3 linked regions of the Cupriavidus necator genome follow. The protein of the gene in region 1 binds, or shares a complex with, the protein of each later gene. Links are inferred from orthologs where the notes say so. Each region holds a gene or a part of one and is shown in the gene's direction. Other genes may lie near its edges. The genes, in order: I6H87_RS01890, I6H87_RS18530 and I6H87_RS18525.

Evidence for each region.
Region 2: the proteins of I6H87_RS01890 (region 1) and I6H87_RS18530 are in contact, whole or in part, in a cryo-EM structure (PDB 9GE8), measured with the Escherichia coli proteins. The link is inferred for Cupriavidus necator from one-to-one orthologs.
Region 3: the proteins of I6H87_RS01890 (region 1) and I6H87_RS18525 are in contact, whole or in part, in a cryo-EM structure (PDB 9GE8), measured with the Escherichia coli proteins. The link is inferred for Cupriavidus necator from one-to-one orthologs.

What each region holds. Positions count from the first base shown.
Region 1 is NZ_CP066018.1:389,675-399,741, reverse strand. What follows is about bases 3,641-6,828. They hold I6H87_RS01890 (ABC transporter permease), read left to right. Parts: upstream 3,641-4,021; coding sequence 4,022-6,628; downstream 6,629-6,828. Other genes in these bases: I6H87_RS01885 (group II truncated hemoglobin), read left to right, coding at 6,653-6,828; I6H87_RS01895 (DUF4126 domain-containing protein), read left to right, coding at 3,641-3,946. In the rest of the region: I6H87_RS01910 (LysR substrate-binding domain-containing protein), read left to right, coding at 172-1,119; I6H87_RS01905 (ABC transporter substrate-binding protein), read right to left, coding at 1,146-1,979; I6H87_RS01900 (substrate-binding domain-containing protein), read left to right, coding at 2,124-3,221; more of I6H87_RS01895, read left to right, coding at 3,344-3,640; more of I6H87_RS01885, read left to right, coding at 6,829-7,069; I6H87_RS01880 (DUF924 family protein), read left to right, coding at 7,114-7,710; I6H87_RS01875 (LOG family protein), read right to left, coding at 7,735-8,328; I6H87_RS01870 (TetR/AcrR family transcriptional regulator), read right to left, coding at 8,325-9,026; I6H87_RS01865 (diacylglycerol kinase), read right to left, coding at 9,128-9,613; I6H87_RS01860 (glycosyltransferase family 4 protein), read right to left, coding at 9,540-10,067.
Region 2 is NZ_CP066018.1:3,936,008-3,945,885, forward strand. The notes cover bases 1-2,999. They hold I6H87_RS18530 (arylesterase), read left to right. Parts: upstream 1-1,171; coding sequence 1,172-1,828; downstream 1,829-2,999. Other genes in these bases: pgi (glucose-6-phosphate isomerase), read left to right, coding at 1-478; I6H87_RS18525 (ABC transporter ATP-binding protein), read right to left, coding at 475-1,173; I6H87_RS18535 (SurA N-terminal domain-containing protein), read right to left, coding at 1,900-2,999. Also shown: more of I6H87_RS18535, read right to left, coding at 3,000-3,834; I6H87_RS18545 (Bug family tripartite tricarboxylate transporter substrate binding protein), read right to left, coding at 4,306-5,322; I6H87_RS18550 (FAD-dependent oxidoreductase), read right to left, coding at 5,366-6,835; I6H87_RS18555 (aldehyde dehydrogenase), read right to left, coding at 6,859-8,340; I6H87_RS18560 (amino acid aminotransferase), read right to left, coding at 8,454-9,674; I6H87_RS18565 (LysR family transcriptional regulator), read right to left, coding at 9,812-9,878. UniProt on the Escherichia coli protein: TesA is a multifunctional esterase that can act as a thioesterase, lysophospholipase and protease.
Region 3 is NZ_CP066018.1:3,928,453-3,938,215, reverse strand. The notes cover bases 1-2,884. They hold I6H87_RS18525 (ABC transporter ATP-binding protein), read left to right. Parts: upstream 1-1,035; coding sequence 1,036-1,734; downstream 1,735-2,884. Other genes in these bases: pgi (glucose-6-phosphate isomerase), read right to left, coding at 1,731-2,884; I6H87_RS18530 (arylesterase), read right to left, coding at 381-1,037; I6H87_RS18535 (SurA N-terminal domain-containing protein), read left to right, coding at 1-309. Also shown: more of pgi, read right to left, coding at 2,885-3,374; I6H87_RS18515 (DMT family transporter), read right to left, coding at 3,518-4,480; I6H87_RS18510 (bifunctional ADP-dependent NAD(P)H-hydrate dehydratase/NAD(P)H-hydrate epimerase), read right to left, coding at 4,477-6,063; I6H87_RS18505 (D-amino acid dehydrogenase), read right to left, coding at 6,070-7,368; I6H87_RS18500 (TRAP transporter large permease), read right to left, coding at 7,432-8,742; I6H87_RS18495 (TRAP transporter small permease subunit), read right to left, coding at 8,742-9,293; I6H87_RS18490 (TRAP transporter substrate-binding protein), read right to left, coding at 9,398-9,763.

The sequences.
Region 1 (10,067 bases):
GCCCAGGTGATATGCCCCATCAGCGGGCGGCCCGATTGGTGCCCCGCCGCACCGCCAGGCGCCCCCCTGGAGGAGGTGATTTGACCGTTTGTGGGGCGCCTGTCATACACTATGCGCCGTTCCCATCCCCCACGCCACCCATCTGGCCCCCGCCGGAGGGCCGCCATCGCCATGCACGGACGCGACCATCTCGATACATATTTGCTGCGGGTGCTTCACACCCTGCTGACCGAGCAGAGCGTGACCCGCACGGCCGTGCGCCTGGGCCAGTCCCAGCCCGCCATCAGCAATACCCTGAAGCGCCTGCGGGAGATCACCGGCGATGCCATTTTGGTGCGGGGCAAAAACGGCATGGTGCCGACCGAGCGCGGCCGCGAACTGCTGGCGCTGGCCGAGCAGAGCCTGGCGGCGATGGACCGCATCGCGCGCCCGCCGCAGCAGTTCGACCCGGCCACCACCACGCGCACCTTCCACCTGGGCGCGCCGGACTACCTGGACGCGTTCTTCCTGCCCAATATCGTCGAGCGCGTGCGCCGGCTGGCGCCGGGCGCCAAGCTGTTCGTGCATCCGATGACGTCGTCGTCGGACTTCCTGGACGACCTGGAGCAGGGGCAGCTCGATATCGTGGTCGGCAACTGGCTGTCGCCGCCTGAGCACCTGCATATCTCGCCGCTGTTCGACGACGAGGTGGTGTGCATGCTGGGCGCGCAGCATCCGCTGGCGCGCAAGGGGCTGACGCTCAAGCACTACCTGGAGATGCCGCACTTGGCCCCGGCGCCGTATGCGTCGATGCAGCGCAGCATGATCGACCAGGCGCTGGCCGAGCAGGGCTACAAGCGCAATATCCAGGTCACGCTGCCGTATTTCGGCCTGGTGCCGTATGTGCTGATGAAGACGGATATGGTCTTTACCACCGGTCGCCAGTTTGCTGCGCACTACGCGCAGTACCTGCCGATCCGCATGGTGCCCTCGCCGGTGTCGTTCCCGCGCATGCGCTTCTACCAGCTGTGGCACGAGCGCTGCCATGCGGCGCCGGATGTGATGTGGATCCGGCGCATGATCGCCGAGGTGGCGGCGGACCTGCCGCAGTTGCCGCGGCTGGAGGCAGAGGCCGGCTGAGCGGGCCGGGCAGCAGGCGAGGGGGCTTACTTTGCCTTGTAGCTCGGGAAGAACAACTGCTCGCCTTCCACCTTGTACCCGGCAATCGCGTCCTGTCCTTCCTTTGACGTGATCCACTCCACCAGCTTGATCGCATCCGTGTGGTTGATACCCGCATGCCTGGCGGGGTTGACCGCGATGATTCCGTACGGGTTGAACATCTTCGGATCGCCTTCGATGGCGATGGCCAGGCCGGTCTTGGCGCGATAGGCGCCGTAGGTGGCGCGGTCCGACAGCGTATAGGCCGGCATCTGCGCGGCCATGGTCAGCACCTCGCCCATGCCCAGGCCGGCGTTGACGTACCACGGCTGGCCCTTGGGCTCGATGCCGAGCTGCTTCCAGTAGTCCTTCTCCATCACGTCGGTGCCGGAGTTGTCGCCGCGCGAGATGAACTTGCTGCTGCTGCCGGCGAGCTTGCGGAACCCCGCCAGCACGTCCTTGCCGCCCTTGACGCCTGCCGGGTCGCTGGCCGGGCCGACCACGATGAAGTCGTTGTACATCACGTCGCGGCGGTTCACGCCGTAGCCGGCCGCGACAAAGGCGTCTTCCACCTTGCGCGCGTGCACCAGCAGCACGTCGACGTCGCCCATCTCGCCCATCTTCATGGCCTTGCCCGAGCCGACCGCGATCACCTTCACGGTGACGCCCGCCTTTTGCTCGAAGCGCGGCAGCAGGTATTTCAGCAGGCCCGAGTTCTCGGTGCTGGTGGTGGTGGCCAGCTTCAGTTCCCCGGCATGGGCCGCCGACAGCAGGCCTGCGCAGGCCATCGCAACGAGATGGCGCGCTGGGCGGCGCAGGCGTTGGGCAAGGCGAGGCGACATGCGGTGGCTCCTTTGTATTATGTTTTTCCAGACATAATTGCTTTTGCCTTTCGATCTCATGGAGAATGCGGCAAAAGAACATAAGAATGGGGTATTCATTGTGGTCCAGCCGAGATCGACAAGTAAATATGCTGCGGAGGACATATGATCTTCCGCTTTGACCTGTTTCCGGTGATCGCGCCAGACGACAATCCGCGCGCGAATGGCAAGGTGTTCCAGCTGCTCAAGGCCGTGCGCGAAACCGGGTCGCTGCACCGCGCCGCGCGCGAGATCGGCTTGTCGTACCGCCATGCCTGGGGCGTGATGCGGACCTGGGAGGAAATGCTCGGGCGCAGCGTGCTCGATATGGAGCGCGGCCGCGGTGCCTCGCTGACCCGCTTCGGCGAACGCCTGCTGCGCGCCGAGCTGCGCCTGCGCGAATCGGTCGACCCGGTGGTGCAGAAGGCCATGGCGGACTTCATTGCCGAGCTGGACGATGCCCAGCAGCCGCAGTCGCAGGTGCATTTCACCGGCAGCCATGACCCGGCGGTGGAGGTGCTGGCCGCCGCACTGGGCGAGGCAGGAACCTCGCTGCAGCTCGATACGGTGTTTTGCGGTAGCGTGGAGGGGCTGATTTGCCTGCAGGAGCGGCAGTCGGAACTGGCCGGCTTCTATGTCTCGCCGGTGCAGACCGCGGGCTCGGTCGCGCATGTGACGCTGCGCAAGTGGCTGCGGCCGGCCGCGGTGCGGCTGCTGCGGCTGGCTTGGCGCGAGCAGGGCCTGATCCTGGCGCCGGAGGTGGCGCGCGAGGTGCATGACCTGCGCGACCTGGCGCGCACCCAGGCGCGCTTCGTCAACCGGCAGCGCAGTTCGGGCACGCGCATGCTGTTCGACCAGCTGCTGGCCGCGCAGGGCCTGTACCCCGACCAGATCGCCGGCTACGACGAGACCGAGTTCAGCAACGAGAAGGTGGCCGAGGCCGTGCACGGCGGCCGCGCGCAGGTGGGCTTCGGGCTGCGCATGAATGCCGAGGCCCATGGGCTGGCCTTTGTGCCGTTGACGCGCGAGGCCTACTACCTGGCGCTGCGCAAGAACGACCAGACCGCCGGCTGGATGGCAGCACTGCTGGCGCTGCTGGCCGACCCGGCCTTTGCCCGGCGCATCGAAACGCTGCCCGGCTACACCATGGCCGAGCCGGCCGGCATCCTGACCCCGCAGGAGGCGTTGCCGTGGTTCGGGCCGGGCGGCAAGGAGGACGCCTGAGGGCGAGCCGGGCGGCATGACGCCGACGGGCGCGCGGCTGCGCGGCCCGGTCCGTATTACACTCCCTGCCAGGCGCACCGCGGTTTTGCATCGGCTTGCGCCAGACCCTTGCAAGGAGCGCCATGCTGGAAACCGCCGCGCTGGCCGCGGGCATGTCCTGGGCCAGCGGCTTTCGCCTCTACCTTGCGGTGCTGGCCGCCGGCGTGCTGGCGCGCCTGGGCTGGCTGGACCTGCCGCCCGGGCTGCAGCCGCTGGAATCCTGGTGGGTCATCGGCGTGGCCGCCGTGCTGGCCGTGGCCGAATTCGTCGCCGACAAGGTGCCCGCGTTCGATACCGTCTGGGATGGCATCCATACCTTTATCCGCATTCCCGCCGGCGCGATCCTGGCCGCCGCCGCCTTCGGCCAGCTGGATCCGCAGTGGATGGTGGCGGCAGGGCTGATCGGCGGCACGCTGGCCGGCACCGCGCATGCGGTCAAGGCGGGCACGCGCGCGCTGATCAATGTGTCGCCGGAACCGTTCTCCAATTGGACGGCCTCATTCACTGAAGACCTGACCGCGACCGGCAGCCTGCTGCTGGCGTTCTTCCTGCCGGTGGTGTTCCTGATCTTGCTGGTGGTCTTCCTGCTGGTGTCGGTGTGGCTGCTGCCGAAATTGTGGCGCGGCGTGCGCCGGCTGCATGCGAGCCTGCGCGGCAGGACCGAGCGGCCTGGCACACCGCGCTAGCTTCCCGGCCATTCCCGTTTTTTTTCGACTGACCCGAGGCGCGCCGCCGCCAGAAACCAAGAACCAAAGCAACCGATGCCTCCCGAGTCCGCCATCGAAGCCCCGGCCACGGCCGCCAACCCCGCCGGCACGCGCCCCGCGCATGGCGGTCGCTTCTCCGCCTGGCGCCAGGCGCTGCGCATGGCGCGGCGCGACTGGATTGCCGGCGAGCTCTACCTGCTGCTGTTTGCGCTGGTGCTGGCCGTGGCCGCGCTGACCAGCGTGGGCTTCATGGCCGACCGCATGCGGCTGGGCCTGGAGCGCGACGCGCGCCAGATGATCGCGTCCGACGTACTGCTGGTGGCTGACCAGCCTTTCGATGCCGCCTTCGCGCAGCGTGCGCAAGCGGCGGGGCTGGCCGTGGCCCAGACCGTCACCTTCCCGAGCATGGCGACTGCCAACGGCAAGGCGCCGGCCGGCGGCGACGCGCCCAGCCAGCTGGCCGCGCTCAAGGCGGTGACCGACGGCTATCCGCTGCGGGGCAAGCTCAAGGTGGCCAGTGCGGCGGGGGCGCCGGATGCGCCCGCCGAAGGCATTCCCGCGCCGGGCACGGTATGGGTCGACGAGGCGCTGCTGGGCGCCCTGGGGGTTGCCGTGGGCGACACCCTGCAACTGGGCAGCCGCAGCTTCCGCATCGACCGCATCATCACGCAGGAGCTTGATCGCGGCACCGGCTTCATGAACTTCGCGCCGCGCGTGCTGATGCCGCTGTCGGACCTGGACAGCACCGGGCTGATCGGCTGGGGCAGCCGCGTGACCTACCGGCTGCTGGTGGCCGGCCCCGACGCCGCCGGCGCTGCCTTCCAGAAATGGGCGCAGGACGAGATCGGACGCCGCAAGCTGCGCAATACCCGGGTCGAGTCGCTGGAGTCGGGCCAGCCGCAGATGCGTGCCACGCTGGACCGCGCCGAGCGCTTCCTGTCGCTGGTGGCGGTGCTGTCGTCGATGATCGCGGCGGTGGCCATCGCCATGTCGGCGCGCCGCTATATGCAGCGCCACACCGATGCCTGCGCGGTCTACAAGTGCCTGGGGCTGTCGCGCGGGCAGATCCTGCGCGCCTTCGGCCTGGAGTTCCTGCTGGTGGGGGCCGCGGGCGCGCTCGCCGGGGTGCTGCTCGGGTACCTGGCGCACTATGGCCTGCTGCTGTCGCTGGGCGGGCTGCTGCGGGTGTCGCTGCCGCAGCCGTCGCTGCTGCCGGCACTGGTGGGCGTGCTGGCGGGGCTGGTGCTGCTGGCCGGGTTCGCGCTGCCGCCGCTGCTGGCGCTGGCACGGGTGGCGCCGCTGCGGGTGCTGCGCCGCGATATCGGGTTGCCGCCGGTGTCGGCCTGGGTGGCCTATGCACTGGGCCTGGGCGCCTTTGTCGCGCTGCTGCTGGTGGCGGCGCGCGACCTGCGGCTGGGGCTGACCACCGCGGGCGGCTTTGTCGCCGCGGGCGTGGTCTTCGCGGTGCTGGCGCTGGGGCTGCTGACGCTGCTGTCGCGCCTGCTGCGCGGGCGCCTGCGCGGGCGCGCGGCGATGGGCTGGCGCTTTGCGCTGGCAGTGCTGGAACGCCGCCGCGCGGTCACGGTGCTGCAGACCGTGGCGCTGGCGGTGGGGCTGATGGCGCTGCTGCTGCTCGGCATGACCCGCAACGACCTGGTCGATTCGTGGCGCCAGGCCACGCCGGCCGACGCGCCCAACCGCTTCATCATCAATATCCAGCCGGACCAGCGCGAACCGTTGCGCCAGATGCTGGCCGGCGCCGGCATCAACGACCTGCTCTACCCGATGGTGCGCGGGCGCCTGACCCATATCGGCGAGCGCGCCATCCGCGGCGACAGCTTCGAGGACGGGCGCGCGCGCAACCTGGTCGAGCGCGAATTCAACCTGTCCTATACCGATGCGCTGCCCGAGGGCAACCGCGTGATTGCCGGGCGCTGGTCCAACGGCCCGGACGCCGGCGCCTCGGTGGAAGAGGGCATCGCCAAGACGCTGGGCATCCGGCTTGGCGACACGCTGCGTTTTGACGTGGCCGGCCAGGCGGTGCAGGCCCGCGTGACCTCGCTGCGCAAGCTGGACTGGGGCTCGATGCGGGTCAATTTCTTCGTGATCCTGCCGCCGCAGGCGATGCAGGGGCTGCCCGAGACCTACATCACGTCGTTCCACCTGCCGCCCGCCAGCACGGCGCTGGGCAACCGGCTGATCGCGGCCTTCCCCAACATCACCGTGGTCAATACCGACCTGATCCTGCGCCAGATCCAGGACATCCTGGACCAGGTGATCGCGGCGGTGGAGTTCCTCTTCGTGTTCACGCTGGCCGCCGGCGTGACCGTGCTGTACGCGGCGCTGTCCGGCGCGCGTGACGAGCGCATGCGCGACGCGGGCCTGCTCAAGGCGCTGGGCGCCTCGGCCGCGCTGGTGCGCCAGACCCAGTACGCCGAGTTCCTGGTGGTGGGCGGCCTGGCCGGATTCCTGGCCAGCCTGGGCGCGATCGCGGTGGGCTGGGGCCTGTCGCAGTTCGTCTTCGATTTCCCGTACCGCTTCAATGCCTGGATCGTGCCGGTGGGCGTGGTTTCTGGCATGCTGTGCGCTTTTGCCGGCGGCTGGCTGGGCCTGCGCGAAGTGCTGCGCCAGCCCGCGCTGGCGACCTTGCGTGATGCCTGAGTGGCTGCGCTGTTTGAGTGTGTGATGAGTACTGAATCCAACGACAAGCCCGGCACGGCCGAGGTGACTGCATTTGAGCTGGTGGGCGGCGAAGCGCGCGTGCGCGAGCTGGTCGACCGCTTCTACGACCTGATGGACCTGGAGACCCAGTTCGCCGGGCTGCGCGCGCTGCACCCGCCCTCGCTGGAGGGCTCGCGCGACAAGCTGTTCTGGTTCCTGTGCGGCTGGCTGGGCGGTCCCAACCACTTTATCGAGCGCTTCGGCCACCCGCGCCTGCGCGCGCGCCATATGCCGTTCGAGATCGGCGTGAGCGAGCGCGACCAGTGGATGCGCTGCATGGCGCTGGCAATGCAGGACATCGGCCTGTCCGAAGACCTGCAGCTGCGCCTGATGCAGGCGTTCTTCCAGACCGCCGACTGGATGCGCAACGTGGCGCGCTGAGGCGCCGCCGCTCCCTTCTTTCAACCGAAAGGTTTCGCAAGTTCATGACAGACCAACTGCCTGAAGACGCCGTGCGTTTGCTCGATTTCTGGTTCGGCCAGCCCGGTTCTGCCGCCTGGAATACCGAGCGCCCGCAATGGTTCACCAAGTCGGACGCCTTCGATGCGCAGATCCGCACCAACTTCCTGTCCGACTGGCAGGTCGCCTGCGACGGGGCCCCGGACGACTGGTCGGTCACGCCCGAAGGCGCCTGCGCGCGCGTGGTGCTGCTGGACCAGTTCCCGCGCAACATGTTCCGCAACGATCCGCGCAGCTTCGGCAGCGATACGCTGGCGCTGGCACTGGCCAGGCGCATCGTCGCCACCGGCATGGACCGCAAGCTGCCGACGGACTACCACCGCATGTTCTGCTACATGCCGTTCGAGCATTCCGAGGCGCTGGAGGACCAGGACGAGGCAGTGCGTCTGATGACGCAGCTGCGCGAGGCCAGCGGCGGCGTGGTGGATGTGGTGGAGTGGGCCGAAAAGCACCGCGCGATCATCGCGCGCTTCGGCCGCTTCCCGCACCGCAATGCGGTGCTGGGCAGGCAGAGCACAGAGCAGGAACTGGCGTTCCTGCGGCAGCCGGGCTCGTCGTTCTGAACCGGGCCGGCAGCAGGGGCGCGCTCAGGTCTTGTCGCGCGCCTGTTGCCACTTGTCGACGCGCACGCGCGGAGCGGCCGCCAGCTGGCCCAGCTGGCCCAGCAGGCCGGCGGGCGTGTCTGCCACATGCAGCAGGTCGGCATGCACCTGCTTCATGAAGCCTTCCCGCACTGCGTGCGCAAGGAAACCCAGCAGGCCGTCGTAGAACCCGTTGACATTCAGCAGGCCCACCGGCTTGTCGTGGTAGCCCAGCTGCAGCCAGGTGAAGGTCTCGAACAGCTCTTCGAAGGTGCCCACGCCGCCCGGCATGGCGATAAAGGCGTCGGCACGGTCCGCCATCATCTGCTTGCGCTCGTGCATGTTGCGCACCACGTGCAGCTCGGTCAGGCCGCGGTGGCCCACTTCCTTCTGCATCAGCGCGTCGGGGATGATGCCGATGGCGCTGCCGCCATGTTCCATCACGGCGTCGGCGACGATGCCCATCAGGCCCACCTTGCCGCCGCCGTACACCAGCGCCAGGCCGCTTTCGGCCAGCGTGCGGCCTAGCAGGCGCGCGCCTTCGGCGTATTCGGGACGGTTGCCGGGGCTGGAGCCGCAATACACGCAGACCGATTTCACTTTGCTTCCTTTGCCGCGTCGGCTGCGGCCTTGGCTGCCGCGTAGTCGCGCGCCAGCTGGTCGAATGCGTCCCGGGCCCGGCCGCGCAGGTAGGGCGCCAGGATCGAGAAGATGTGGTAGCTCGATCCGTGCAGGTAGCCGCGAATCTGCTCGGGGTCGTTGTACTGGCGCGGATGCTGCACGAACTGGAACGACAGCCAGTAGGTGGCGATCACCACCATGTTGGTGCAGATGGCCTCGACCTGCTCGGGCGTGGCTTCCATCTCGCCGTCGTCGATGAACTGGCGGCAGATCTCGTGCGCAAAGCGCTTCTTCTGCTCGACGATGCGCTTGAAGTTGGTCTCCAGCATCCGGTTGCGCGCCAGCAGGTCGTTGATGTCGCGGTACAGGAAGCGGTAGTTCCACAGGAACTCGGACATGTACTGCAGGTAGCCCCAGCTTTCGTCCAGCGTGGCCTTGTGGTCGTCCGGCATCTTCAGGCGCCGCTCCATCTCCTGCTCGAAGCGCACGAAGATGGAGTTGATGATGTCGTCCTTGTTGCGGAAGTGGTAGTAGAGATTGCCGGGGCTGATCTCCATGGCTTCCGCAATCGTCGTGGTGGTGACGTTGGGTTCGCCGACTTCGTTGAACAGGCGCAGCGAGACGTCGAGGATGCGGTCCCTGGTGCGGCGGGGGCCGGTTTGCGGTTTCGGTTCCATGGGCGTCCGGGCGATCGGTGCGATCAGTAAGTCGGGGGCAGGGTAGCGATTATAAGCAATCGGCCCGGCCACCCCATCCGGCATCCCCGGCGAGTGACGGATCAGCCCGCCAGCGTCCGCACCCAGCGCACCACGTGCGGCCCGGCGATGGCGACCCAGGTGCCGCCGCACAGCACCAGCGCCAGCATTACCGCGGCGCTGCCGAAATCCTTGGCACGCTTGGACAGGCTGTGCCGCTCCAGCGAAATGCGGTCGATTGCCGCCTCGACGCTGGAATTGAGCAACTCGACGATCAGCACCACCAGCAGCGTGCCCAGCAGCAGGATGCGCTCGACCACGTCCACCGGCAGCAGGAATGCCCACGGCGCCAGGATTGCCACCAGCGTCAGCTCCTGGCGGAACGCGCTTTCCTCGAGCACCGCATAGCGCAGCCCCGACAGCGAATTGATGGCCGCATGCCAGGCGCGCGTCAGGCCGCGGTTGGCCTTGTGGGGGTTCTGCTCGATCGAATAGTCAGCGCTCTGGACTGCCTGCGGCGGCCTCTGCAGAGGCGGGTCGGACGGCAGTTCCGGATGGGGTTTGGGCATGGTTTTGCGGGGCGGGTTGGGCCGCTGCGCTGTCGCGGCCTGGCTTGCCGGCAGCGAACGGCCGAAGATGGGCCAGGAACTGCTCGGAGGCGGCGCGCCACGAGAACCGCTCGGCGTGGGCACGTGCCGTGGCGCGGTCGATGCGCAGCGCTTCCAGGCAGGCTTCGCGCAGGTCTTCGTGCATCGCGCCGGCGGGGCTGTCGCCCAGCACATCGATCGGGCCGGTGACCGGATAGGCGGCCACGGGCAGCCCGCTGGCCAGCGCTTCCAGCAGCACCAGCCCGAAGGTGTCGGTACGGCTCGGGAACACGAACACATCAGCCGAAGCATACACCCGGGCCAGCTCGGGCTGGCTCAGCACGCCCAGGTAGTTGGCGCCCGGATAGCGCGCGCGCAGCGCCGGCAGCGCCGGGCCGTCGCCGACCACCCACTTGGAGCCGGGCAGGTCCAGCGC
Region 2 (9,878 bases), 3.5 Mb from region 1 along the record:
TTTCCAGCAGATCCACCAGGGCTCGCAGGTGGTGCCGGTGGATTTTGTCGCGCCGCTGGTGCCGCCGCGCCGGCTGGCAGGCCATCACGCCAAGCTGCTGGCCAACTGCTTTGCGCAGGCCGAGGCGCTGATGCGCGGGCGCAGCGCCGATGAGCTGCGTGCCGCCGGCCTGAAGGACGAAGTCCGTATCGCCCATATGGTGTTCGAGGGCAATCGCCCCAGCAACACCTTGCTGATGGAAAACCTGACGCCGCATGTGCTGGGTGCGCTGATTGCGCTGTATGAGCACCGCACCTTCGTGCAGGGCGTGGTCTGGAAGATCAATTCCTTCGACCAGTGGGGCGTCGAGCTGGGCAAGATCCTGGCCCGTCCGATCGAGGCCGAGCTGACCGGGAATGCCGTCGGCCAGCACGATGCCTCCACCACGTCGCTGATCGAGCGCGCCCGCGCGGTGCTGAAGGCGGGCGCCGCCAGCTAGACCTCCGCGCCCATCCATTCATCGCTGGCCACGCGGCCGGCGTCGATGGTCAGGATACGGCCACAGCGCGCCGCCACCGAGCGGTCATGCGTTACCAGCACCAGCGTTGAGCCGGCATCGCGGTTAAGCTCGAACATCAGCGCGATCACGGCTTCGCCAGTGGCGGTATCGAGGCTGCCGGTGGGCTCGTCGGCAAACAGGATGTCCGGGCGCGCCACGAACGCGCGCGCCAGCGCCACGCGCTGCTGCTCGCCGCCCGACAGCGTGCGCGGATAGTGCCCCAGCCGCGCGCCCAGGCCCACGCGCAGCAGCATGTCCAGGGCGCGCTCGCGCACCTGCGACGTTTCGCCGCGCAGCTCCAGCGGCAGCATCACGTTTTCCAGCGCGGTCAGGTGGCCGACCAGCTGGAACGACTGGAACACAAAGCCGACATGGCGGCCCCGCACGGCGGCGCGCTGGTCCTCGTCCAGCGCGAACAGGTCCTGGCCCTGCAGCCGTACCGTGCCCGTGCTGGGCAGGTCCAGCCCCGCCAGCAGCCCGAGCAGCGTCGACTTGCCCGATCCGGACGCCCCCACGATGGCGAGCGTTTCGCCCGGCGTGACGGAAAAGGTCACGTCGTGCAAAATCGTCAGCGAACCGGTCGTGTCGGCAACGGTCTTTCCGAGGGACTCGACAGCGAGAATGGAAGAAGACATGGATATTGGGATCCGAGGCAAATGGCGCCGGCTGCTGCTGGCAACCGGCATGGCACTGACGATATCGGCCGGGGCCTCAGCCCAGGCTGCGGCGCCGGCACTGCTGGTGCTTGGCGACAGCCTCTCCGCCGAGTACGGCATCGCGCGCGGCGCGGGCTGGGTCACGCTGCTGCAGGACCGCCTGCGGCAGGAGCGCTTCGATTATAGCGTTGTCAATGCCAGCATCAGCGGCGAGACCACCATCGGCGGCAAGACGCGGCTGCCGGAGCTGCTGTCGCGGCACCGCCCGGCCATCGTGGTGGTGGAGCTTGGCGCCAACGACGCGCTGCGCGGATTGCCGCTGCAGACCACTGAGGCCAACCTGCGCAACATCGTCAGCATGGCACAGAAGGCCGGCGCGGGCGTGCTGCTGATCGGCATGCGCATCCCGCCCAACTACGGGCAGGACTACACCGAGAAGTTCGTCTCGCTGTATCCGAAGCTGGCCGGCGAGTACAAGGTGCGGCTGGTGCCGTTCTTCCTCGACAATGTCATCGCGCGGCAGGACTGGTTCCAGCCCGACCGCATCCACCCGACCGCCGCGGCACAGCCAGTGCTGCTCGATACGGTGTGGCCGCAGCTCAAGCCGATGCTCAGGCGCAGCGGCGCGAAGTAAGAATAAAAAAAACCCCTGCCGCCTGGCAGGGGTCCTTGCTGGCAGCGGGGCTGCCGGGGCTGATCTGGCGCTTACTCGGCGCCTTGCGGCTGCGTGGCACCCACCGGCGTCAGCATCTTGACCTTCGAGCGTGCCTTCAGGCTTTCATAGAATGCCTGCAGGTCGGTCTGGCCGGCGAGCTGCGACAGCTGCTGCGCTTCGGCCTGGCGTTGCGCCGGGTTGGCCTGCGTCGGCTGGCTGACCTTGGTGATACGGTAGACCGCGTAGCCTTCGGCCCCCAGGTCGACACCCACCACCGCGGGCAGCTTGTTCGCATCGGCGCGCAGCACCGCTTCGACCGCCTTCGGCGGCATACCCTCGGCCTTGGCGCGCGACACGGTCTGCACCGCGCCAAAGCCGTCGGCGCTGTCTGCCTTCTTCAGTGCGGCAAGCCGGGCCTCGCCGTCCTTGCGCGCCAGTTCGGCCGCCTGCTGGGCGATATAGCCCTCGCGCACCTTGGCTTCGACTTCCTCGAACTTGCGCACGGCCGCCGGGCGGTACTCGACGATGCGCGCGGCCACCAGCGTGTTCGGGGCCACCTGGACGGCCTCGGTGTTGCGCTTATTCTTGATCGCGTCGTCGCTGAACAGCGCCTTGAGCAGCTTGTCGTTGTTGAGCGGGCTCTGCGCGCCCAGCGCCGGGTTCGGCTGGCGCGTGACGTTGTCGGCGGTCTGGATGGTCAGCTTGAACTTGTCGGCGGCGGGCTTGAGGCTGTCAGCCTGCTCATAGACGGTGTTGCCGAAGGCATCGGCCTGCTCGGCAAACTTCTTGTCGGCGAACTGCTTGCGCAGCTCAGCTTCGAGTTCCGTGCGCACGGCTTCCAGCGGCTTGGTCTCGGCGGGCTTGATGCCAGTCAGCTTGATGATGTGATAGCCGTAGTCGGTTTCCACCACGTCGCTGACCTGGCCATCCTTGAGCGCGTACATGGCGTCCTCGAACGGCTTGACCAGCGCGCCGCGGCCCATGAAGCCCAGGTCGCCGCCCTTCTCGGCCGAGCCCGGGTCCTGCGAGTTCTTGCGCGCCACGTCGGCGAAGGTGTCAGGGTGCTTGCGCAGGTCCTCCAGCAGCTTGGTGGCCTTGTCCTTCGCGGCCTGGCGCTGGGCGGCCGGCGCATCCTTCGGCGCGCTGATCAGGATATGGCTGGCGCGGCGCTGCTCGTCGATGCGGAAGCGCGCGATATTGCTGTCGTAGTAGGACTTCAGCTCTTCGGGCGTGACCGCCTGCGTCGCGGCCAGGGCCTCGCCCGACAGCAGCAGGTACTCGACCTTGGCTTGTTCCGGCACCGAGAAGGCCTGCTGGTGGCTGTCGTAGTAGGCCTTCAGCGCGGCTGCATCGGGCTGCACCTTGGCGGTGTAGCCGGCCGGCTTGAACAGCAGCGCCTGCACATCGCGCTGCTGATCGCGCACGGCGATCAGGCGATCGAGCAGCGACTTGGGCACGAATGCCGTCGCGGCGACCGATGCGCCCAGCTGCTGCGTGGCCAGCTCGAAGCGCATGCGGGCATCGAACTGCTCGGGCGTCATGCCCTGCGACTGCAGCAGCTGCAGGTAGGCCTTGTCGTCGACCTTGCCGTCCTTGGTGCGCGGCAACTGCGCGATCGCCGGCAGGTTGCTGATTTCCTCGAGCAGCTTGGCGTCGGACACGGTCAGGTGCTCACGCGCCACGGCACTGGCCATCACGCGCTGCAGGATCAGCTGGTCCAGCACGGCCTTGCGGGCGTCCGGGCCTTCGAACTGGCGCGGGTCATAGCTGGCGCCCAGGACCTGGCGCGCGCGTTCGCTCTGGTCGCGCACGACGTTATCGATCTCCTGCACGCTGATGGCGCGGCCGTCGACCTTGGCGGCATCGTGCGAGCTGTCCATGAAGCGCGAATAGCTTTCCACGCCGAAGAACACGAACGACGGGAAAACAAGCACCAGCAGCAGCAAGAGCATCAGGCGCCGGTTGTTGCGTACGAAATCAAGCATGCGGATTCGGGTAGTGGATTGGCACGAAAGACAAACTCCACAATTCTATCAGGAGCCGCTGGGCACGCACCCTTGTGCAGGGTGGGAAACATGGGGGAGCAAATGAAAAACGCCCGCTAATGCGGGCGTTTCCGTAAAACTGGCGGAGTGGACGGGACTCGAACCCGCGACCCCCGGCGTGACAGGCCGGTATTCTAACCGACTGAACTACCACTCCTGTGTCGGCGCTTGCTGCTGGCGATGCACATGCCCTTGCGATGGCGAGTAGCGGGTGCTGAGGACGCCTTGCAAGGGAATCGAATTTCCTTACAAATCATAAGCCTACAACGCCTACCAACCTTCCCTTGCCGACCGTGCCCTGCTGCAAGAGGCCGAACTATAGCTCGTGTTCATCATCTGCGCAATACCCGGATGACTCAACCTTGTACCCTCGCCGCTCTGCCCGATGAGGTGGCGTTCAGCGCAAACTCCTTACTCCTCAATCCGTATCCTTGCCGCCTTGACAGCCGCGCCCCATCGTTGATTCTCAGCCTGGACAAATTCACCGAACTTCTTGGGGTCAATCGTGATTGGCGTATAGCCCATGTCGGCGAGGCGTGCACGGAACTCTGGTTGGGACGTGGCGCGAGTCACCTGCGCCTGGATGGCATCAACCACCACTTGCGGCGTATTTGGCGGAGCGAGCACGCCAAACCAGGTGTCAGCGTCGATGGCATAGCCACTTTCGGTGAGCGTAGGAATCTCCTTGATTGACGGGAAGCGCTCAGGAGATCCCAATGCATAAAGCCGCAGTTTGGTCTTGTTGGCGACCGCCAAAGGTGTGGGAATGAATGCATAGTCAACTTGACCACCCATGACAGCTGTCATGACCGGTGCAGCGCCGCCGAACGGCACTTCGAGCATGTTGTTGATGTGCGCCTTGGTCTTGAGCAATTCCATGCCCATTTGCGCCATGCTCCCCGGCCCCCAATGACCATAGGAAAGTGAGCTGGCTTTTGCCTTCGCGACGATGTCCTGGACAGTCCTGGTCTCGGCATCTGGACGACTTGCCAGAACGAAGCCCATCTTGGCTACGGGAGCAACGGGCCGGAAGCCATTGGGCTGAAACTGGACGACCTTCTTGTGAATATACGGTGCGACTGAAATAAAGTCGGCGGCCGCAAACAGCAACGTGTACCCATCCGGTGGCGATGCATAAGCGACATTGGCACCAATCACGCCGTTGGCACCCGGCCGGTTCTCCACCACGATGGGTTGGCCAAGTCCGTTACCAATGCCCGCCACGACAAGGCGGGCGAGTACATCCGTTCCCCCGCCTGGCGCATACGGAACGACCAGCCGAATCGGTTTAGTGGGCGTCCACCCCGGTTGAGCGTTTGCCGGATTGGCCGCCCACATTGCGGCGAACAGCGTCGCAGCGGCGCCCACAAGGCGAACGCCTCCCTTGGCGCTTCCAGCAAAGCGCCCCACTGATACCATGAAGTTCATGTTGTCTCCTGACTGTTCTAATGTGCCATCGTGTGGTTCGCAGTCATCTGTGGACTGCCTGCTGCGCTGCATGCTCGCCGGCAAGCTTTCCGAATACCGCGCCTCGCATTACCGACGTAGCCCCCGTGTAGACCTGGTAGTAAAGGCCCGATGCTTCGCCCGCGGCATACAGTCCGGGGATAGCCTTGCCGTCGGCGTCCACAACCTGAGCGTCCCGATTGATCTTGATGCCTCCGAACGTGAAACAAATGCCAGGCATGATCGGATAGGCATAGTAGGGTGCGCTGGCAATGGGGCGTGCCCAATTGGACTTCCTGGGGAGAATGCCTGAGGTCGCAAGATGGTCCTCTTCGAGCGGCATGAAAGTCCCGGTAGGGCAAGCCGCGTTGAACCCTCGCACAGTCCCTTCAAGGCCCTCAGCGGAAATGCCGCAACGCTGCGCCAACTCTGCCAGCGTTCCTGCCTGGAGGGGGGGCTGATCTGTGCGAATGCCTTTTCTCCAGTTCGGCACATCGTTGATCCGCTCGTCGAAGATGACGTAAGCGATGCCGTCTGGCTGGTCCTTGATCGCACGGGAGATATGATCGTAATGCACGTCGACCGGTCCCGGCGCCTCATCCGTAAAGCGTAGACCGAGCTTGTTCACCAGGATCCCATACGGAAAATTCATCACAAGCGCTTCGACCTGTGCGGATCGGGGATCCAGCGGCTCGGCGTGAAACGAGCTGAAATCTCCGGCTGGTGCCGCACCCAGGTTCAGCGCCATGCGGATTCCTTCGCCCTTGTTGTAGTAGCCGCCGCGTGCGACAGGACGGATATAGCGCGCCGCGGGCCCCATGTACTGCGTCAGCATTTCCGGATTGCCTTCAAATCCACCCGACGCAATCACAACCGAGCGGCCGAGGAGTTCGAATGCATTCCCATCGGCGCCAACCAGACCCAGTCGAAGCTGGCCATTGGCGTCGCGCCGGGACAGCGAGTTTGCTGTCGTCTCGTAGTAGAACTTGACGCCAAGATCGCCAGCACGCGCATGCAATGCCTCGATCATGGCCAGGCCTCCGCCAACCGGCATTAGCCGAGGTGCCGCCGCCGTGACGAAGTAAGTGGGCAGCGCGTCAAAGCGAATGCCAAAGGTCTGGAGCCACTGCACCGTCGGGCCAGCTTCGCACGAAAGCGTCGACAGCAGTTCGGGGTCCGGCATGCCATGTGCCTTCACGTACGCGGGCCACTCTGCATACGGTGCGGCCATGCTGCGAACAACGTTGGGATCGAGATTGTCGCCCGCATTGGCGCTCAGCAAGTCATCGAAATCGTCGCTGACCTCGGTATCGCTCTTCATGCGGAAGTACGCCTCGGTCCATCGCGTGTTGCCGCCATACTCTGCTCGCGTGGCGCGCTCAAGCACGGCCACGCGAGCACCCTTCCCCGCGGCAGCCACGGCCGCCGACAAGCCGGAGATGCCGCAACCGATAACGACGACATCGTAGTAGGCGGCACTGTGTGCAGCGCTCATCGTGCGTCTCCTCTTTTTTGCTTTTAGTACTTCCGGACAAACGGATCCGGCATCTCGAGATCGGTGGATACCCATACGCTCTTGGTCTCCATGAACTCCTTGACCGCCTCTGTGCCACCCTCACGCCCTAGACCGCTATCCTTGTAGCCGCCAAATGGCGTGGTGAAACTCGTGGAGCGGTAGTTGTTGATCCAGACCGTTCCTGCTTGCAAGCGCTCAGACATGTACATGGCTCGGTGCAGACTCTTGGTCCATACGCCGGCCGCGAGGCCGAACCGGATATCGTTCGCGATGCGCAGCGCATCGTCTTCATCCTTGAACTTAAGCACAGACAGTACAGGGCCAAAGACCTCTTCCTGCGCAATGCGCATGTCGTTGGTCACATTGGTAAAAATTGTCGGCTCGACGAACTGACCCGCGCCGTAGTCCGCGCCGCTGCGCGTCTTGCCACCGAAAGCACAGGTCGCCCCGTCTTCCCGAGCAATGCGGATGTAGTCGACCACCTTCTCAAACTGCGGACGGGTCGCCACAGGCCCCATCTGCACATCCGAACGCGCGGGATCACCGAGCTTCGCCTTGCTCGTGATTGCAACCAGCCGATCGACGAACTCGTCGTGAATGCTCTCCTGCAGCAGCAATCGCGAGCCGGCCATGCAAGTCTGGCCACCTGCCGAGAAGATCCCGGTGATGACCCCATTTGCTGCGTTGGTGAGGTCGGCATCGTCGAAGACGATATTCGGTGATTTTCCGCCAAGTTCCAGGGTGACCTTCTTGAAGTGTGCCGCCGCGGCAAGATTGACGCGTCGGCCTCCTTCATCCCCCCCGGTAAAGGCGATCATGGGCACTAGCGGATGCTCGACCAGCGGCTCGCCGACATCCCTGCCGAATCCCGTCACCACATTGAAGACACCCGGCGGAAAGCCCGCCTTGACGAACAGCCTGGCCAGTTCCAGCAGGGATGCCGAGGTGTGCTCGGACGGCTTGGCTACGATCGCATTGCCCGCACAAAGGGCAGGCGCAACCTTCCAGGCTGTCAGCAGCAGGGAAGAATTCCACGGCGTGATCGTGCCAACGACGCCCACCGGCTCCAGTCGGGTGTAGTTAAACACCTTCGGCTTGTCCATCGGCACGACCGCGCCCTGAATCTTGTCCGCCATGCCCGCATAGTAATAGAAGTACTTGGCGACATAGCCGACCTGGCCTCGTACTTCGCTGCGCAATTTGCCATTGTCACGCGCTTCCACTTCCGTCAGCAGATCGATGTTCTCTTCGATCAGTCCGGCCAGCTTGTACAGCAGCATCCCGCGGTTAGTCGCCGACATTTTGGACCATGGCCCTTTCATCGCTGCGGCGGCAGCCTGAGCCGCGCGATCGACGTCTTCGCGTGTTCCGCGCGGAATCTCGGCCCATGCTTCGCCGGTGAACGGATCGAGCGATTCAAACCATTGACCTCGGCTCGGATCAACCCATTCGTTATTGATGAAGAGTTGGTATCGCGGCTGCATCTATGTCTCCTGAGGTGAGTAAGGCCAGCGAAAAGCGCTGTATTGTGGGGATATTCTGGCGGCCACAACGCGCGACGGCAAACGAGAAGAACTGTGGACTTGATGAGGTTTTCTCACGATCTGGAGGCCGCAAGATTCAGCCGGAATGCAGCCGCCAGCGCGTCTGCCACACGCGCAAGGTTTTGGCTGTTGAGCGCAGCGATGCAGATGCGACCCGAGTCAGCCCCGTAGATGGCGCACTCTTCGCGCAAGTACTCCATTTGGGCTTGTTTGAGACCGGAATAGCTGAACATGCCCTTCTGGCGTTCGATGAAGGCGAAATCCTTATCGACACCTCGGGCCTTGAGCGCTTCACTTAACTCTGTGCGCATGCGGCAGATCCGCAGGCGAATCGCTTCGAGCTCTGCCTGCCAATGCTCTCGCAGCAATGGCGTGGTCAGGACCTGCGTGACCAGCCGCCCGCCATGGGATGGCGGATTCGAGTAATTCGTACGGATCAGGAGTTTCAACTGCGAGCGCACGCGCACAGCCACATCTTCTGTCGGACAAACCACAGAGAGGGCCCCGACTCGCTCGCCGTACAGCGAGAAGTTCTTTGAGAATGACGTGGCCACCATGCATGGCAATCCTGCCTCCACAAATGCGCGAGCCACACGCGCATCGGCGTCGAGGCCATCCCCGAAGCCCTGATATGCCATGTCAATCAGTGGTATCAGACGTCGCTGCGCGATGATATCGATGATCGCCGGCCAGGCATCCTGGGGCAGGTCGTACCCGGTCGGGTTGTGACAGCAGGCATGCAAGACCACAACCGTCCCGGCACTTGCATGCGACAGGTCGGTCAGCATGCCGCTCAGGTCTGGCTGCTCCGCATCGCGCGGAAGGTAGCGATACGTATGAACCTGGTAACCCGCCCTTGACAGTACTCCGCGGTGGTTTTCCCAAGTCGGCTCGCTAATCAGGGCACGCGCAGGCGCCCCCCATCGTCTCGCGAATTCTGCGCCAAGGCGCAGCGCACTGGTTCCGCCCACCGTTTGCACCGTGGCAACGCGCCTGGCCAGCGCCGAGTCCGCGTCGATACCGAAGACGATGGGAAGAACTGCATGCTGGAAGGCCACAGTGCCGTCGATAGGCTGATAACCGCGCGGCAGCCTCGCCGCTACCAGGTCAGCCTCAGCGTTTGCAATGCATTCGAGCAGGGGAATCCGGCCACCATCGTCGTGGTAGACACCTACCGCAAGGTTCACCTTCTCAGGACGCGGATCGTGTGCAAATTGCTCGTTCAGGCCAAGGATTGGATCCCTGGGAGCCATTGGAAGGGACGTCAGAAACATCTTGAACTCGCTCTACTTGGTGGGAGCGAGTCATTCTCCGTGTCGCCTGGAACGGCAGTAAAACGAGTTTTTCTCCAGTACTGATGCGCCTGGCGCAAGTAGCCCCCAAAAAGTTACGCGAACGCAACTTATCGACCCTACTTTAGCCGGGATTTCCACTCCGCTTCGATCCCGACCACCCAGTCTCGAAATAGCTGCACGAGC
Region 3 (9,763 bases), 3.5 Mb from region 1 along the record:
ACCGTGTCGCGCGCCAAGGCCGAGGGTATGCCGCCGAAGGCGGTCGAAGCGGTGCTGCGCGCCGATGCGAACAAGCTGCCCGCGGTGGTGGGTGTCGACCTGGGGGCCGAAGGCTACGCGGTCTACCGTATCACCAAGGTCAGCCAGCCGACGCAGGCCAACCCGGCGCAACGCCAGGCCGAAGCGCAGCAGCTGTCGCAGCTCGCCGGCCAGACCGACCTGCAGGCATTCTATGAAAGCCTGAAGGCACGCTCGAAGGTCAAGATGCTGACGCCGGTGGGTGCCACGCAGCCGCAAGGCGCCGAGTAAGCGCCAGATCAGCCCCGGCAGCCCCGCTGCCAGCAAGGACCCCTGCCAGGCGGCAGGGGTTTTTTTTATTCTTACTTCGCGCCGCTGCGCCTGAGCATCGGCTTGAGCTGCGGCCACACCGTATCGAGCAGCACTGGCTGTGCCGCGGCGGTCGGGTGGATGCGGTCGGGCTGGAACCAGTCCTGCCGCGCGATGACATTGTCGAGGAAGAACGGCACCAGCCGCACCTTGTACTCGCCGGCCAGCTTCGGATACAGCGAGACGAACTTCTCGGTGTAGTCCTGCCCGTAGTTGGGCGGGATGCGCATGCCGATCAGCAGCACGCCCGCGCCGGCCTTCTGTGCCATGCTGACGATGTTGCGCAGGTTGGCCTCAGTGGTCTGCAGCGGCAATCCGCGCAGCGCGTCGTTGGCGCCAAGCTCCACCACCACGATGGCCGGGCGGTGCCGCGACAGCAGCTCCGGCAGCCGCGTCTTGCCGCCGATGGTGGTCTCGCCGCTGATGCTGGCATTGACAACGCTATAATCGAAGCGCTCCTGCCGCAGGCGGTCCTGCAGCAGCGTGACCCAGCCCGCGCCGCGCGCGATGCCGTACTCGGCGGAGAGGCTGTCGCCAAGCACCAGCAGTGCCGGCGCCGCAGCCTGGGCTGAGGCCCCGGCCGATATCGTCAGTGCCATGCCGGTTGCCAGCAGCAGCCGGCGCCATTTGCCTCGGATCCCAATATCCATGTCTTCTTCCATTCTCGCTGTCGAGTCCCTCGGAAAGACCGTTGCCGACACGACCGGTTCGCTGACGATTTTGCACGACGTGACCTTTTCCGTCACGCCGGGCGAAACGCTCGCCATCGTGGGGGCGTCCGGATCGGGCAAGTCGACGCTGCTCGGGCTGCTGGCGGGGCTGGACCTGCCCAGCACGGGCACGGTACGGCTGCAGGGCCAGGACCTGTTCGCGCTGGACGAGGACCAGCGCGCCGCCGTGCGGGGCCGCCATGTCGGCTTTGTGTTCCAGTCGTTCCAGCTGGTCGGCCACCTGACCGCGCTGGAAAACGTGATGCTGCCGCTGGAGCTGCGCGGCGAAACGTCGCAGGTGCGCGAGCGCGCCCTGGACATGCTGCTGCGCGTGGGCCTGGGCGCGCGGCTGGGGCACTATCCGCGCACGCTGTCGGGCGGCGAGCAGCAGCGCGTGGCGCTGGCGCGCGCGTTCGTGGCGCGCCCGGACATCCTGTTTGCCGACGAGCCCACCGGCAGCCTCGATACCGCCACTGGCGAAGCCGTGATCGCGCTGATGTTCGAGCTTAACCGCGATGCCGGCTCAACGCTGGTGCTGGTAACGCATGACCGCTCGGTGGCGGCGCGCTGTGGCCGTATCCTGACCATCGACGCCGGCCGCGTGGCCAGCGATGAATGGATGGGCGCGGAGGTCTAGCTGGCGGCGCCCGCCTTCAGCACCGCGCGGGCGCGCTCGATCAGCGACGTGGTGGAGGCATCGTGCTGGCCGACGGCATTCCCGGTCAGCTCGGCCTCGATCGGACGGGCCAGGATCTTGCCCAGCTCGACGCCCCACTGGTCGAAGGAATTGATCTTCCAGACCACGCCCTGCACGAAGGTGCGGTGCTCATACAGCGCAATCAGCGCACCCAGCACATGCGGCGTCAGGTTTTCCATCAGCAAGGTGTTGCTGGGGCGATTGCCCTCGAACACCATATGGGCGATACGGACTTCGTCCTTCAGGCCGGCGGCACGCAGCTCATCGGCGCTGCGCCCGCGCATCAGCGCCTCGGCCTGCGCAAAGCAGTTGGCCAGCAGCTTGGCGTGATGGCCTGCCAGCCGGCGCGGCGGCACCAGCGGCGCGACAAAATCCACCGGCACCACCTGCGAGCCCTGGTGGATCTGCTGGAAATAGGCATGCTGCCCGTTGGTGCCGGCCGTGCCCCACACCACCGGCGAGGTATGCGTGCGCACGGGCTGCCCGTCAAGCTGCACCGACTTGCCGTTGCTCTCCATCTCCAGCTGCTGCAGGAAGGCGGGAAACAGCTCCAGCGAGGTGGAGTAGGGCGCCATGCAGCTGGTGGGCAAATGCCAGAAATTGCGGTACCAGATGCCCAGCATGCCCAGGACCACCGGCATGTTGCGTTCCAGCGGCGCGGTGCGGAAATGCTCGTCCATGGCGCGCGCGCCGGCCAGCAAGTCGGCGAAGGCGTTGAAGCCCACGGCCAGCGTGATCGACAGGCCGACCGACGACCACAGCGAGAAGCGTCCGCCGATCCAGTCCCAGAACTCGAACATATTGGCCGGGTCGATGCCGAACTCGCGCACCGCTTCGGTATTGGTCGAGACTGCGACGAAATGCTTGGCAAGGTCATGCTCGGCCACGCCGTTGGCGACAAACCAGGCGCGCGCGCTGCGCGCGTTGGCCATGGTTTCCAGCGTGGTGAAGGTCTTGGAGCAGACGATCACCAGCGTCCGTTGCGGGTCGAGCCGCACCAGCGTCTCGGCCAGGTCGGTGCCGTCGACATTGGAAACAAAGTGCATGCGCGGCGCGGCATTGCCATCGGCATCGGCCAGGTGCGACAGCGCGCGGCACACCATGCGCGGTCCCAGGTCGGAGCCGCCGATGCCGATATTGATGACATCGGTGATGCGCTCGCCGGTGACACCCTTCCAGGCGCCGCTGCGCACGCGTTCCGAGAAATCGCGCATGCGTACCAGCACCTTCCGGATTGCCGGCATGACCTGCTCGCCGTCGACCTTGTAGCCGGCGCCGGCAGTCGCGCGCAGCGCTACGTGCAGTGCCGCGCGGTCTTCAGTCGTATTGATATGCTCGCCCGTGAACATCGCGTCGCGGCGTCTGGTCACGCCGGCCTCGGCTGCCAGCTGTACCAGCAGGCGCATGGTTTCGGGCGTGATCCGGTTCTTCGAATAGTCGAGATAGAGCCCGGCGGCTTCCAGCGAGAATTGTGCGACGCGCTGCGCGCCTTCGCGATCGAACCCGTCGCGCATCTGGGCGTCGCGAAGGGTGTCGTGGTGCCGCAGCAGGGCGTTCCAGGCGTGAAGGTCAGTGGGCATGCAGGACAATCGAGGTTGCGCGAGCCGCGTGGCGTTGCCGGCTCACAAGACAGAGATGCAAGTATATCGTCAGCGCTGCCGGGATCCGGCCTGGCAGCGGCGTCATATCGTTACCACTTGCAACATACCAGCGTGGGCGCAGGCTAAGTATCGGACATTGTCTGACGGCGCGCGCCGCCGAGCCGGGCCGCGATGGCGCGTAGCACGGGTTCTCCCCCAGCGACGCACAAGCCTCCCAGACAGATGATGCCGATGCCGATTGCGGTGGTCCAGTCGGGCAACTGGCCGAAGGCCAGGTAGCCGATTACCGTCGCGGACAGGATCTGCAGGTAGAGGAAGGGGCTCAGGAAAGACGCATCCGCGTACTGGAAGGCCCGGATGACGAAATAATGGCCAAGTGATCCGGTGATCCCCGCGGACAACAGCAGCGCACATTGCATCGGCGTAGGCCAGGCGCTGAACCAGAAGAAGGGCACGATCAGCGTGGTCAGGCAGGCGCCGGTTACGCCGCTCTGGATCAGCGTGGTCATCGGTGTGTCGTGCGCGGCAATGCGGCGTGTCAGCATCTGCATCAGCGCGAACACCAGCGCCGACACCAGGCCCAGGCCGACACCGAGCGGACTGAGCTGGCCCCCCGGGCGCACCACCACCAGCATGCCGGCAAAGCCGACCACCACACCGGTCCAGCGCATCCAGCGGGCATGGCGCCCGGGGCGCTCGCCCAGCAGCCACGGCGATAGTGCCACCACGAACAGCGGCGCGCAGAAATTCAGCGCCGTGGCCTGCGCCAGCGGCATCAGCATCAGCACGCTGAAGAACACCAGCGTCGAGACCAGCATCAGCGCGCCCCGCAGCCACTGCAGCCCTGGCCTTGCCGCCCGCCACTGGTGCCGCCAGCCGGCGGGGCCGAGCAGCAGGAAGATCGCGACCACATGGCCGACATAGCGCACCCATGCCACGGCCACCAGCGGCAGTCCTTGCTGCGTCAGGGTCTTGCTGGTGGCATCGAGCAGGCTGAGGATCCATTGCCCGATGACCAGCAGGGCGATGCCGGTGAGCAGGTGGCGGCGGTCGGCGGGATCGCGCAGCATCGCGCCGCGCGTCATGCGCGGGCCCCGGCCAGCAACTGGTTGAAGATGGTGCGCGCGGGCGCGTACAGTTCGCTTGCGGTGACGCCGGCCGGCCCGGTGCCCTGGGCGACAAGGGCATCGGCGGCGCGTCCATGGATCCACACCGCCGCCCGGGCCGCGGCCAGCGGCGCCATGCCTTGCGCCAGCAGCGCCCCCAGCATGCCGGCCAGCACGTCGCCGGTGCCGGCGCTGGCAAGTGCGGCATTGCCGCTCGGGTTGAGCGTGCATGGGCTGCCGTCAGGCGCCGCGATCACTGTGCCCGATCCCTTCAGCACGACCACGGCCTGCCATTGCGCAGCCAGTGCTGCGGCAGCAGCGGGCCGGTCGCGCTGCACCTCGGCGACGGGAACGCCCATCAGCCGGGCGGCTTCGAGCGGGTGCGGCGTTATCACGCAGGCCGCGCCGCTGGCGGCCAGTGCCCCGGCCAGCGCCGGATCGGCAGCCAGCAGGTTCAGGGCATCGGCATCCAGCACAAGCGGCAGCGGCGCGGCTTGCAGCAGCCGCGCAAACTGCTTGTGTGCGTTGGCGTCCGTGCCCATGCCAGGACCGATCACCAGCGCCGACATGGCAGCGAGGGCCAGTGCGTCCACGGCATGCAGCATCAGCTCCGGATGCAGCGGATCGAACAGCGGTGCGGGCTGCGCCAGGAAGCCGATATGCACCTTGCCCGCGCCGAGGAACTGCGCGGCCCTGGCGCCCAGCAGCGGCGCCCCGGTCATGCCCAGGTTGCCGCCGATGAGCGCCAGCGAGCCATGCGTGCCCTTGTTGCTGGCATGGTGGCGGCGCGGCAGCGCCGTGCTGAACAGCGCCGGGCCGTTTACCAGGCAATGGGGCGTTTCGTCCGGCGGATAGTCAAGGCCGATCGGCGCGATATCGACCTCGCCGGCGCAGTCGCGCCCGTCGAGCGTCAGCAGCCCGGGCTTGGCGGCGATAAAGGTCAGCGTGCGCTGCGCGCGCACGGCCGGCGCGCCCGCGCCGGTGTCGGCGAACAGGCCGCTGGGGATGTCCAGCGCAAACACCGGCAGCGCGCTGCGGTTGATTTGTCCGATCCACCACGCCATGGTGCCGTCGGCGGGGCGGTTCAGGCCGATGCCGAGCAGGCCGTCGACGAGCGCAGCGGTGCCCGCGGGCCAGTCCGCGTCATGCGAGGCAGCGATGCCTGCGACCACGCTGACCGGGACGCCGGCTGCGTGCGCTTGCTGCCAGGCGGTCGCGGCGTCGGCGGGCAGGTGCTGCGGGTCCGCCGTCAGCCATACCTGCACGGCACGGCCGGCGCTGTGCAATTGCGTGGCGGCCACCAGCGCATCGCCGCCGTTATTGCCGGGGCCGGCCAGGAACAGCAGCGGGCCGGCGGGTGCATGGCAGGCCAGCCAGCGCGCGGCCGCGGCGCCGGCGCGCGACATCAGCGTAAAGGCGGGCAGTTGCGTGAAGGCGGCGTTCTCGATGCGGCGGATGGCGGCGACGTCGTACAGCGGAACCGGTTCGGAGGCAGCGGCATCGAGTGCAAACCAGCCGTCGCCGTTTGCGTGCGAGGTGGCGGTAGAGGCAGAGGGTGTCATGTGTGGTTATCTGGCGGGCCCCAGGCCGTAGCGGTCGGGCAGCAGGCCCTCCATGTCGATGTCCGGGCCGCCATGGGTGCCGGCGCTGGCGGCGATCTGGTCAGCGGCAATCTTGCCCGATCCGCAGCTCATCGCCCAGCCCGTCGAGCCATGGCCGAGGTTGAGGAACAGGCCGGGCACGGCTGTTGGGCCGATCAGCGGCGGCCCGTCCGGCAGCATCGGCCGCGCGCCCACCCATTGCGTGGCTTCCTGGTAGTTGCCTGCCACCGGGAACCAGTCGCGCGCGACCTTGACCAGGGTGTTCAGGGCGGCCGGCCGCAGATCAAGCTTGCGTGAGCCCAGCTCGGCCGTACCCGCCACGCGCAGGCGGTTGCCCATGCGCGTGATCGCGACCTTGTAGGACTCATCCATCAGCGCGCCCAGCGGCGCCTGCAGTTCGTCGCGGACCATCACCGTCACCGAGTAGCCCTTGACCGGATACAGCGGCATGCGCAGGCCCAGCGGGCGCAGCAGCGCGGTGCTGTCGGCGCCGGCCGCGACCAGCACGCGGTCGGCGCTCAGCACCTGGCCAGGGCGCTTCTTGTCGGAGTGCTGCAGCTCGACCTGCAGCTTGCCCGCGTTGTCGGGCCTGACGCGCGCCACCCGGGTGTCGAAGCGGAACGATACGCCTGCGGCCTCGGCATGCCGGTGCAGCGCGCGCACGAACATCGGGCAGTTGCCGGACTCGTCTTCCGGCAGGTGCAGCCCGCCAGCCAGCGGCGTGTCGGCCGCCAGGCCCGGTTCGATACGGCGGCATTCCTGCGCGCTGACCAGCCGGTGCGGCACGTTGTTCTCGCGCAGCAGGGCCACGGCGGGCGCGGCCAGGTCGAGGTCGCGCGCGGTGCGGAACAGCTGCAGGTAGCCTTGCGACTGCTCGTAGTCGATCTCCAGCTCGCTACGCAGCCGGTGCAGGCACCCGCGGCTGTAGAACGCCAGCCGCTGCATGCGCAGCTTGTTGGCGCGGTAGCGCTCCAGCCGGCATTCGCGCAGCCAGCGCGCGATCCAGCGCCACATGGCCGGGTCGGCGGAAGGGCGGAACAGGACCGGCGCCTCGCGCGCAAAGAGCGTGCGCAGGATCTTGCCGGGCATTCCCGGCGCCGCCCATGGCGTGACATAGCCGGGCGCGATCACGCCGGCATTGCCGAAGCTGGCTTCCTGCGCCGGCGCGGCGCGGCGTTCGAGCACGGTCACGTCGAAACCGGCCTGCCGCAGGTACCAGGCGGAACTGACGCCGATCGCGCCGGCGCCGATGACGATCACATGCATCGGACTGGGACCCTCCATATTGCCGGGCCGGCGGCAAATGGCCGCGGGCGGGGCCGGCCAATGCTATTTGACTTCCTGCTGCATGACAATGTCCGGCAGCCAGGTGACCACGCCCGGCCAGATCGTGACGATGGCGATCGCCACCACCATCATCATGAAAAAGGGCAGCGAGACCCTTGCTATGTAATTGCTGTCCTTGCCTGTCATGCTCTGCAGCACGAACAGGTTGAAGCCCACGGGCGGCGTCACCTCGGCGATCTCCACCAGCAGCACGATGAAGATGCCGAACCAGACCAGGTCGAAGCCGGCCGCCTGCACCATCGGCAGCACCGTCGCGGTGGTCAGCGCGATCATCGAGATGCCGTCCAGCGCCGTGCCCAGCACGATGTAGATCACTGTCAGCACGGCGATCAGCGCCCACGGCGACAGGTGCATCGCCGCCACCCATTCCGCCAGCGCGCGCGGGATGCCGGTAAAGCTCATGGTAACCGACAGGAACGAGGTCGCGCCCAGCACGAACATGATCATCGCGGTCAGCCGCGTGGCCGACATCAGGCTGTCCCAGAACGCCGCGCGCGTGAGCGAGCCGCCCGCCCACGCCAGCGCCAGCGAAGCCACCACGCCATAGGCTGCGGCTTCGGTCGCGGTGGAGTAGCCGGTCACCATGATCACGGTGATAAAGGCGATCAGCACGATGCACGGCAGCAGCTGGCGGATCGATGCCAGCCGCGCACGCCAGTTGAAGTGCTCCGACGGCGGGGTTTTGTCCGGGTTGGCCAGTGCCCAGACCACGATATAGCCGGAGAACAGCAGCATCAGCAGCAGGCCGGGTATGAAGCCCGCCAGGAACACGCGGATGATCGACACGTCCGCCGACACCGCGTACACCACCATCGTGATCGACGGCGGGATCAGGATGCCGAGCGTGCCGGCGCAGGACAGCGAGCCGAGCGTAGTGCGCTCGTCGTAGCCGCGCCGCGTGAGTTCCGGCAGCGCCGATTTGGCGATGGTGGCGCAGGTGGCCGCCGACGACCCCGACACCGAGCCAAAAATGCCGCAGCCAAGGATATTGACGTGCATCAGCCGCCCGGGCAGCCAGCTCAGCCACGGCGACAGCCCGCTGAACATCTGCTCGGACAGCTTGGTGCGGAACAGGATCTCGCCCATCCAGACAAAGAGGGGCAGCGATGCCAGCGTGTATGAGGCGCTCGACGACCACCATGCGTTGGCCAGGCTGACCAGCGCCTCGCGGTCCGAGAACACCACCAGACCGACCCATGAGGTGACCGCAATGGCCACGGGGATCCACGCGCCGATCGCCAGGAAGACGATCATCACCAGCAGCAGGATCAGTGCAACCACGACTGTGCTCATCAGACCGTCTCCCCGAAATCGCCGGCGGCGAGCTTTTCTTCATGGGCCACCTGGTAGCGCGGCTTGTGTCCGCGCACCACGCGCAGCCATTCATCGGCGACCGCCAGCAGGAAGCCGACGCAGCCAAGCACCGCGAAGCTCTGCGGAATCCACAGCGGGATCACGATCTGGCCCTGGGAGACATCGCCGATTTCCCAGCTCTGCCACGCAAAGGTGCCAAGCGCCCAGGCCGCGTAGGCGGCAAACGCCAGGCAGACGGTCAGCGAGACCAGCTCCAGCACCCGGCGCCGGCGCGGGCCCACGGCCCCCAGCAGCATCTCGACGCGCACGATGCCGCCATGCTGGAAGGTCTGGCCAAGGATCAGGAAGGCGGACGCCGCGCACAGCCAGGCGACGATGTCATCGCCACCCTTGAAGATCACCGAGGTCTCCCGCGACAGCGACATCAGGATCATGATCACGCAGACGGCGAGGATGCACAGCGCGCCGAGCACGGCAAAGAGGTCAAGCAGGCGGTCGAGCCAGCGCTTGGAGGAGGGGGCAGTTGGCATGATGGGCAGCAGTTGAGGCAAGCGGGCAGCAGGCTTGCTGACGAACATCGATCAGGCAGGTTTGCTCCCCTCTCCCGCTGAGGGGAGAGGGAGCGCACATCAGCCTACTTGCGGTAGGCGTCCAGGATAGCCTTGCCGTCCTCGCCCGCGCCCTTGGCCCAGTCATCCACCATGACCTTGCCCACCTTCTGCATGTCGGCCTTGAGCTGCGGCGAAGGCGGCTGCACCGTCATGCCGTTGCGCGACAGGGTGGCCAGGTACTCCTTGGTCTTTTGCTCCGAGACCTGCCAGCCGCGCTTCTCGGCGTCGGCGACGGCCTTGAGCAGGGCCTCCTGGGTCGGCTTGTCCAGTGCCGCGAACGCTTTCTTGCTGACCACCAGCATGTTCTTGGGCAGCCAGGCGTCCACCGTGTAGAAGTACTTCACGCTCTCCCACACCTTGGTGTCGACGCCGGTTGCGCCCGACGACAT